Regions from separate parts of the Streptomyces chartreusis genome, predicted to be linked through region 4. Evidence: riboswitches for the same ligand, from Rfam matches in the RefSeq annotation. Region 4 holds a riboswitch; each other region holds the start of a gene.
What was found. Region 4 has a riboswitch for cyclic di-AMP ahead of CP983_RS06365 (LysM peptidoglycan-binding domain-containing M23 family metallopeptidase). Riboswitches for the same ligand answer to the same signal wherever they lie in the genome.
Positions count from the first base shown of each region.

Region 1: another riboswitch for cyclic di-AMP. It lies ahead of CP983_RS37230 (C40 family peptidase); the one in region 4 lies ahead of CP983_RS06365 (LysM peptidoglycan-binding domain-containing M23 family metallopeptidase).
Region 2: another riboswitch for cyclic di-AMP. It lies ahead of CP983_RS16880 (C40 family peptidase); the one in region 4 lies ahead of CP983_RS06365 (LysM peptidoglycan-binding domain-containing M23 family metallopeptidase).
Region 3: another riboswitch for cyclic di-AMP. It lies ahead of CP983_RS38085 (C40 family peptidase); the one in region 4 lies ahead of CP983_RS06365 (LysM peptidoglycan-binding domain-containing M23 family metallopeptidase).

Region 1 is NZ_CP023689.1:8,400,590-8,402,778, forward strand. It holds gene CP983_RS37225 (LysE family translocator) at 1-551, shown strand, start outside; gene CP983_RS37230 (C40 family peptidase) at 605-1,078, opposite strand; cyclic di-AMP (ydaO/yuaA leader) riboswitch at 1,082-1,214, opposite strand; gene CP983_RS37235 (hypothetical protein) at 1,634-1,942, opposite strand; gene CP983_RS37240 (ATP-dependent Clp protease proteolytic subunit) at 1,950-2,189, opposite strand, start outside.
Region 2 is NZ_CP023689.1:3,994,419-3,996,607, forward strand. It holds gene pcrA (DNA helicase PcrA) at 1-261, opposite strand, end outside; cyclic di-AMP (ydaO/yuaA leader) riboswitch at 616-785, shown strand; gene CP983_RS16880 (C40 family peptidase) at 794-1,972, shown strand.
Region 3 is NZ_CP023689.1:8,592,335-8,594,523, reverse strand. It holds gene CP983_RS38090 (NAD-dependent epimerase/dehydratase family protein) at 1-690, shown strand, start outside; cyclic di-AMP (ydaO/yuaA leader) riboswitch at 833-1,006, shown strand; gene CP983_RS38085 (C40 family peptidase) at 1,015-2,189, shown strand, end outside.
Region 4 is NZ_CP023689.1:1,534,838-1,537,026, forward strand. It holds gene CP983_RS06365 (LysM peptidoglycan-binding domain-containing M23 family metallopeptidase) at 221-1,150, opposite strand; cyclic di-AMP (ydaO/yuaA leader) riboswitch at 1,155-1,320, opposite strand; gene CP983_RS06370 (alpha-galactosidase) at 1,620-2,189, opposite strand, start outside.

The sequences.
Region 1 (2,189 bases), 6.9 Mb from region 4:
ACTTCACCGTCGTCGTACGCAACGCCCTCGTCTCCCGCCGGGCCGGCATCGCCTGTGCGCTCGGGATCGGCGCGGGGCTGCTGGTGCACGTGACGATGGCGGTCGTCGGCGTGGCGGCGGTCCTGGCCGCCGTACCGGCGCTGTTCCGCGCGCTCCAGCTGGTCGGCGGCGTCTATGTGCTGTACCTGGGCGTGCAGACCCTGCGGCAGCGGCCCACCGAAGTCGTTGACACGCGCGAGGAGTCCACCGCGCGGCCACTGCGACAGGGCTTCGTGACCAACGCCCTCAACCCGAAGGCGTCCCTCACGTTCCTCAGCGTGCTGCCGCAGTTCGTGCCCGCGGGCGCTCCGGCCCTGCCCCGGACACTGCTGCTGGCCATGATCGTGCTGGCCATCGCCCTGGTGTGGTTCCAGGTGGTCGCCCTGCTGGTGGACCGGCTCGGCAGATGGCTGCGCCGGCCGCGCGCCGCACGTGCGGTCACGGTCGCCACCGGCGCCGCACTGACGGCCTTCGGCGCGGCCCTGCTCGCGGGGCCGCTGCTCGCCCTGTGAGGCCCCGAGGGCGGTGACGGCGCGTCAGGGTGCCGCCACCGCCCCCGGGCAGGTCACTTGACCCGGCCGTACCAGACGCTCCTGGTCCAGATCTTCTGAAGCTTGACCACGTCCCCGGTCTTCGGGGAGTGCCAGATCTTTCCCTTCCCGGCGTAGATGCCGACGTGGTAGACGTACGACCCCGAGTGGAAGAACACCAGGTCCCCGGCCTTGCGGTTCTTGGCCGAGATGTGGCGGGTCTTGTTGTACTGCTGGGCAGCCGTGCGGGGCAGCTTCTTGCCCGCCTTCTTGAACGAATACAGCGTGAGCCCCGAGCAGTCGAACCGGTTCGGGCCCGTGGCGCCCCACCGGTACGGGGAGCCCTTCTTGGAGGCCGCGACCTGAAGTGCCTTCGACGCCGGCGTGGCTGCCTCGGCCTCGGACGTGAAGCCGGGTGCCACTATCGAGCCGCCCACTGCGGCGATGGTGAGAGCCGAAGCCGTACCGGCCCGGACCATGAGCGACGGGACACGATTGAGCGCAGTCATGCGCAACCCTTCGTCAGCCGCCTGAGAAGGATGACCTGTCGGATTCGGGCTGGCGAAGTTGCCCGGCCGCGTTGCCGCGGCTTCACCCCAAGGGTTGCTCGGATCGAACGAACGTCCGCTCCGGCGACCCGTCTTGCTCGGGTCCTCCACTCCTGCCGATCCACTCCTGTCGACCGGTCATCCGGGCGGCGGCAGGACTCGGCGTCCGCCCGGACCGCCCCGCCGCTGTGGCGGGGGCTTGTCGTCAGACAGGGATCTTGACGCACGGATGAGCGAAATACCCAACGGAATCGGGGGTTTGTGGTGTTACTCACCACTCACCCGTTCGGGTGGGTGACCCCCCGTTCGGGTGAGTGTCCAGGCACCCGAGGAGTCCCGGACCAGGGGCGGAGCGCGTGATTCCGTCTGCCGGTCATGCCTGTTGCGCAACCCTGACGGCCGCACGGAAGGAGGGCCGACTACGCCGAAAGGGGGTACGCCGTTCGGTCCGTTTCAACTCCGTTCCGGACGCCTCGGCAGTGGGCCGGGGCGCCCGGAATCCGGCTGTAGGGGTCGTCAACTGTCGGAGCGCGGGGGCACCGTGACGCGAGCCGTGCGGCGCTCGCCGTCCAGCACGCGCAACGCACGCGCCAGCGTGGGAGCGTGCAGCTCCGTCTCACCGCGCTGGTGCATCAGCGCCAGCGCGTCCCGCAGCTCGGTCGCCCTGCTCACGAGCGCCTGGGCGGCCCGCAGCCCGCGATAGGTGTCGCCGTGGTGCGCAGGGTTGATCCGGCCGAGCAGGTCCACGACGTCCAGATAACGGTCGATCAACTCGCCCTCCGCCCGCGTCAACGCGGGCAGCGGCGGCAATTCGGGTGGCAGCACCGGCCGGTCACCGCCCCGTGGGCGGAGCGAGCGTCTCCTTGCGGCTGGGGATGATCCGGTCCACCAGTCCGTACTCCAGCGCCTCTTGGGCGGTGAGGATCTTGTCCCGTTCGATGTCCTCGGCCACCTGCTCGCGGGTGCGTCCGGTGTGCCGGGCGAGCATCTCCTCCAGCCGGGCCCGCACCCGCGTCAGCTCGGCGGCCTGGATCGCCAGATCGCTGGCCTGCCCCTCGACCGGCTCGGTCAG
Region 2 (2,189 bases), 2.5 Mb from region 4:
CGGGGTGCCGGAGTGGACGACGGCGGCACGCTGGTTGTCGTTCAGCCCCTCCAGCAGCGCCGCGGCGTCGATGACCGGCCGCGGGGCGCCGTCGCGGTAGTGGCCGTCCCGGTCCGGTGGCACGTCGAACTTCCCACCGAACAGATCGTCCGGAACCGGTTCCGGAGCGTGGTCGTCCTCGGGCGGCGGCGGGTGCTCTTCCCCGTGGGCCCGAGGGGCCTGGAGGTCCGCCAGGAAGCTGTCGTCAAAGAGGCTGCTCATCGCTCTCCGAGTCTAGGCCGCCCCACTGACAGCCCGCCCCCACCCTCGAGACATCCCCGCCCTCGAACCCCCGACAATCAGCCCCCACTTCCTCCCTCACCCCCAGCAACGACCCCACCACAACCCGCAACCGACCACCCCAGACAACCACCAACACGCCCAAATCAACCCACACACACCCCCCACCCCCAAAACCCCGCACGCACCCCCGAACCAATCACCGCCCGCTACGTTTGGGACCAAGGTCACGAAAATGTATCGGGCATATCGAACATCAACCTTCACAGGGGCCACACGAGTTGGCTACCGTGCCGGGCAGGCCGTACGACCCCCACCGGCGAACGACGCCGGGCCGCACGGCCTCCGCCGAGTCCGGCACGCCTCACGGCGACCGGAGCCGGGGACCCACCGAACTTGGGGTGAATCGGCCCGACTTCCCTCGCGGGGACCGGCCGTAGGGCAACCCTTCCGAACCACCCGCCCGAACCCGACAGCTAACTCGGTAGGCGGAATATGGAAGGAGTCGCCTCCCTTGGCGTCGCACCGCAAGTCGCGTCCCGCCGGTACGCGCGTAGCAGGCATACGCACCCCTGCCCTCGCCACGGCAGCCCTCACGTCCGTGGCCCTGCTGTCCCAGACGGCCAACGCCAGCCCGTCGACGGACGACAAGCCCAGCCTCGAAGAGGTCGAGAAGAAGGTCGACGACCTCTACCGCCAAGCGGAGTCGGCAACCGAGAAGTACAACTCGGCCAAGGACAAGACCACGAAGCAGCGCAAGCGCGTCGACACCCTCCTCGACGACGTCGCCAAGCGCACCCAGAAGCTCAACGAAGCCCGCGAGGAACTCGGCCGCAACGCAGCCGCCCAGTACCGCACCGGCGCCGCGGCCCCCGACACGGCGACCTTCCTCCTGGCGGACAACCCGCAGGACTACTTCGACCAGACCCAGCTGATGGACCGTATGACCGGCCGTCAGAAGGAGTCGGTCGACGACTACTTCACCCAGCAGTCCGAGACGATGGAGAAGCGCCGGGAGGCCACCCAGAGCCTCGAGACGCTCACCGACTCGCAGAACGACCTCAAGTCGGCCAAGGCCACCGTCCAGCAGAAGCTCTCCGACGCGCGCGAGCTCCTCTCGAAGCTGACGGCCGAGGAGAAGGCCCGCCTCGCCGCGATCGAGAAGCGCAAGCAGGAGGAGGCCGCCCGCAAGGCCGCGGAGCTGGCCCGCCAGCAGGCGGCGGCCGAGCGCCAACGCCAGGAGGCGGCAGCCGCCGCCCAGCAGCAGGAGAGCACCCAGCCGCCCGCCGACTCGGGCACCTCGGACTCCTCGAACTCGTCGGACTCCTCGTACGCCACCAAGGCCGAGAAGACCCTGGCCTTTGCCCGCTCCCAGATCGGCAAGCCGTACGTCTGGGGCGCCACCGGCCCCGACTCCTACGACTGCTCCGGCCTCACCCAGGCCGCCTGGAAGGCCGCCGGCGTCGACATCCCCCGCGTCACCTACGACCAGGTCAACGCCGGCACCACGGTCCCCCTCTCCAGCGCCCAGCCCGGCGACCTGGTCTTCTTCTACGACGACGTCACCCACGTGGGCATCTACATCGGCAACGGCATGATGATCCACGCCCCCAAGCCCGGCGCGTACGTCCGCGAGGAGTCGATCTACTACGACGGAGAGTCGTCGATCCACAGCGTGGTCCGCCCGGCCTGACAGGAACGGACGCTTCCCCGGCACGCACGCGGTACCCGCAGTCGCCCACGGCGGTGAGGGGACGTGCCGGGGGGTGTCCGCCCGCAGCGGCGGGCGTCAAGAAACAGCACCCTCCTAAGTCAGGCCAACCGCCCGACCGAGGACGGACACCCCCCGGCACGTCCCCGCCCCACCACACAACCGCAGGCGCTACGCAAGCCCCCACCCGGCGCGACGG
Region 3 (2,189 bases), 7.1 Mb from region 4:
GTCGAGCGGCTCGTGCTCACCTCCACCGTGGGCACGATCTTCGGCGACTACGCGGACGTCCTGAAGATGGACGACGGGGTTCTCTCGGAGCGGTACTTCAACACCACCAGCACGGTGGAGAACAACCCGTACCACTACGCCAAGACGCTCGCGGAGCGCGCCGCCCGGGACGCGGAGTCGGCCCAGGCCCGCTGGCGCCTGGTGTCGGTCAACCCCGGCCTGATCCTGGGCCCTTCCCTGACACCGGCTTCCGAGTCGGGCAGCCTGTTCCTGCTCCAGGAGCTGTTCCAGGGCTACTTCTTCTACGGCGCCCCGGACTTCAGCTTCACCACGGCGGACGTGCGTGACGTGGCCGACGCGCACATCGCGGCCGCCGAGAACCCGGACGCCGAGGGCCGCTACATCGTCGCCGCCGAGACCATGACGTCGTTCCACGAGATGTCCCGCATCCTGCGGACCCGCCACCCCCGCGACGTCCGGCTGCCGCGCACCGCGCTCCCGCACTGGCCGGTACGGATCCTCGGCCCCGCCTTCGGCCTGACGCAGGATTACATCCGAAAACACCTCGGCATCCGGTTCCGCGTCGACAACAGCCGCAGCGTGAACGAACTGGGCATCACCTACCGCCCGATCGAGCAGACGGTGCTGGATCACTACGAAGCGTGGCGGCGCCGACGCACCGCGAAGTGAACCGGGCCGCCGCTCCCTCATAAGCGTCGCAGGTCACAAATACGTATCGGACATTTAACGCCTCAACCTTCACGGGAGGCGCACAAGTTGGCTAGGTTACGGATCAGGCCGCACGACGACCTCCGGCGAACCCCGCCGGGACGCGCGGCCTCCGCCGAGTCCGGTGCGCTCAAAGAGGTTCACCGGAGCCGGGGACCCAACCGAACTTGGGGTGAATCGGCCGACTGCCCTTCGGGGCACAGGCCGTAGGGCACACCTTCCGGACCGACCGCCCGAACCCGTCAGCTAACTCGGTAGGCGGAGTACGGAAGGAGTACGTCGCCCATGGCGCCGGAAGGCACCGCGCGGCCGGGGGCTCTCAGCCTGCCCGGCATGCGCAACTCCGCACTCGCGTCGGCGGCCCTCACCTCGGTGGCGCTGCTCGGCCAGACGGCGGGCGCCGCTCCCTCGTCCTCGGACGAGGCACCCAGCCGTGAGGAAGTCAGCCGCCGGATCACCTCCCTGTACGACCGGGCCGAGTCCGACTCGGGAACCTTCAACGCCACCCGCGCCGCGTCGACCGGGCCGCGCAAGCGGGGCCCCGGGCCGGGGAACGGCGGGATCCGGGCGAGCGAGGGCAATCGCAGCGACCCCGCGCTCGACAACGTCAGCCGGCAGTGGTTCGACATGGCGCGCGCAAGGCTCGGTCCGACCGTGCCGGCCGCCCTGCCCCGCGACCGGACGCCGGACCGTCCCGTCGAACGCAGGCTCGCGCGTGCGATGCAGGACCTCTCCCCGGCACGTGAGTCGACAGGTCGAGCACCGCTGGCCCTGCCGGCCGCGCCGGCCAGGGAGTTGACGTCCGGTCGCGGCACCGGGGCGGCTCCGCTCGCCGAGCTGACCGCCGGTCCCGTCGCCGCTCTGCCGGCCGTGCCCTCGACTCCGGCGGATCTCCAGGCCACCCAGGTCATGCCGGCCGCCCTCGCCCTGCCGGCGGGGACCGGCTCGGCCTCCGCAGCCGTCCCGGGCGTCGACTCCGCGGCCGATCCGCAGACGCGGGACTCGCTGCGGACGACCAAGGAGCAGAACCGGCGCAAGCTCGACCGGGCCCGCGAGCTGCTGTCCGGGTACACCACGGGACAGAGCGCGGCCCCGGCGGCGATCGCGGCGCTGCCCTCCGACACGTGGGGCAACACGCAGGCCCAGCCCTCCGCGGACGACCGCTGGCAGGCCCTGCAAGCGCAGTCGGCCGCCGACCTCACCACCGTCCCGCCCGGCGCCACGGCCCAGCCGGCGACCGCACTGGCAGCCCAGACGACCGACCCCCTGACGACCACCATCACGGACCCCTATCTCGGCACCCTGACCACGGCCGCGACACCGGCCACCGTCACGGACCCGTACCTCGGCACCGTCACCACGGCCGCGCCGCAGACCGCTGGCCCGGACACCATCAGGGACCCGTATCTCGGCACCCTCACGGTCACGCCACCGCCCGCTCCGGCGGACGTCACGGCGAC
Region 4 (2,189 bases):
TCTGCCACATCGGCCCATGATTCACCTTCGAATGTGACCTACGCGACCGTAGGAAAGGGTTGACGATCGGTGAGATAAGCCACTCCTAAAGTGTTCACCAAACGTGGAATAACCCTTTGAACAGGGGTGTTGTGGGCGCAACATACCGAAGGCCGGACCCGGGGATCGGGGTCCGGCCTTCGGCCGTGTGTCAGGCAGGTGGTTCTGGCGTGGCGCCGCGTCAGCCGATGGCGACACCCTTGGCGCGCAGGTAGGCGACCGGGTCCACGTCCGAGCCGTAGTCCGGCGTGGTGCGGATCTCGAAGTGCAGGTGCGGGCCGGTGACGTTGCCGGTCGCGCCGGAGAGGCCGATCTGCTGGCCCGCGGTCACGGTCTGGCCGCTGGAGACCGAGAGCGAGGACAGGTGGGCGTACTGGGCGTAGTAACCGTCGGCGAGCTGGATGACGACCTGGTTGCCGTACGCGCCGCCCCAGCCGGCCGAGACGACGGTGCCCGCGCCGACCGCCTTCAGCGGGGTGCCGGTGGCGGCGGCGAAGTCGACGCCGGTGTGGTAGCCGCTGGACCACATGCTGCCCGCGACCTTGTAGCCGGTGCCGAGGGAGGCGCCGGACAGCGGGGCGGAGAAGCCGTTGACGGTGCTGGTGGTCTCGGCGGCCGCGGTCGCCTTCTTCGGCGCGGCGGGCTTCGCGGCGGACGAGTCCTTCGCGGACGACTTGGACGCCGAAGAGGGCTTGGAGGGCGACGACTTGGGGGCGGTCGTCGCGGCCTTCTTGCCGCCGACGGCGAGCTTGAGACCCGGGTGGATCAGCGACGGGTCGGAGCCGACGGCCTCACGGTTGTCGGCGTAGAGCTTCTTCCAGCCACCGCTGACGTTCTGCTCGTCGGCGATCTTCGAAAGGTAATCGCCGACCTTCACCGAATAGGTCCGCACGTCCGCCTTCTTCTGGGCGGCCTTCTTGTCGGCGGCCTTCTGGCCGGCGATCGGAAGGGACTGAACGGCCTTTTCCGAAACGGACTGCGAGGGAGCGGCGTGGGCGCCGGTGGCTCCCATGAGGGGAAGAGCGAGAGCGGCGCCACCGGTTCCGGCGACGGCGATGGAGCGGGTGAAGCGCAGGGACTTCGGACGGCGATGCTTACCCTTCGCGGGCATGACGAATTCCTCTCCGGCGCCTGCGAGGTGAGCTGTCGGGTGCGGGCTGGAGATGCCCGGCCGCGCCGTGGCGCGACTTGACCCCTAGCCGTTCCGGAGACCGGAACAGGCGGTTGTACCTGTGGGTCCCCCGCTCCTGCCGTGCACGGGTGAGTTTGCGCGGAATCCGAGCGGCGGCAGGATTGGGCGTCCGTCCGGATTGGTGGCGAACGTAAGCGAGGAAGACGCATGGGAACAAGTGAGAGGTTCCGTCCGAATGCGTTCCTGTTGATCCCTTGTGGGAATTAGCCGTCACCGTGCGTGAAATATGGGACTGTCGTCCGACTCAAAGCCCCTTGAAAAGCCTATGAATTACGTGGACATGACGGGCGACGCACCGTCACGGCTATGACGCTCCTCACGTGACACTGCTCCAGCTTTCTTTATTGCAGAGCGAGTTGGAATGAAGACGCCAATTCGGACAGATCACCTAGATGCGACGGAGGCGAATAACTGCCGCATCGAGGTCACCCTTCAAGCCGGCCCGCAGTCCGTGATGCACCAATACGGCCCCTCGGTGAATTTCGCCCGTTTCAAGGCATTGATACGCAGCTGTCGGATCCAGACCCCGCAGCCGGAGCGCCGGAAGAGGCTCGCCGTAGCTCTGCGCCTGGAGCCAGGCCAGAACGACCGTTTCGCCCCCGAGCACGTACTGCACCGCGCTCAGCCCGCCCCGCGGAGGCCGCAACCGGTACAGGTCGCCGCGCTGCACCAGGGGCCGGATCTCCTTGTAGAGCGTCACCCACTCCCCGGCCTCGGCGAGCTCCTCCTCGGTCCACCGCGCGAGGTCGCCGCCGACCCCGAGCACCCCGGCCATCGCGCTCACGAAGCGGAAGCGCAGCGAGCTGGCACGGTGGTTGAGCATGGCGTTCGGGCTGTCGGTGACCCAGGCGGCCATGGCCCGGGCCGGGTGGATCTGGCTGAAGCCGTGCTGGATGGCGAGCCGGTCGAGCGGGTCGGTGTTGTCCGAGGTCCACACCTGGTCCGTACGGCCGAGCAC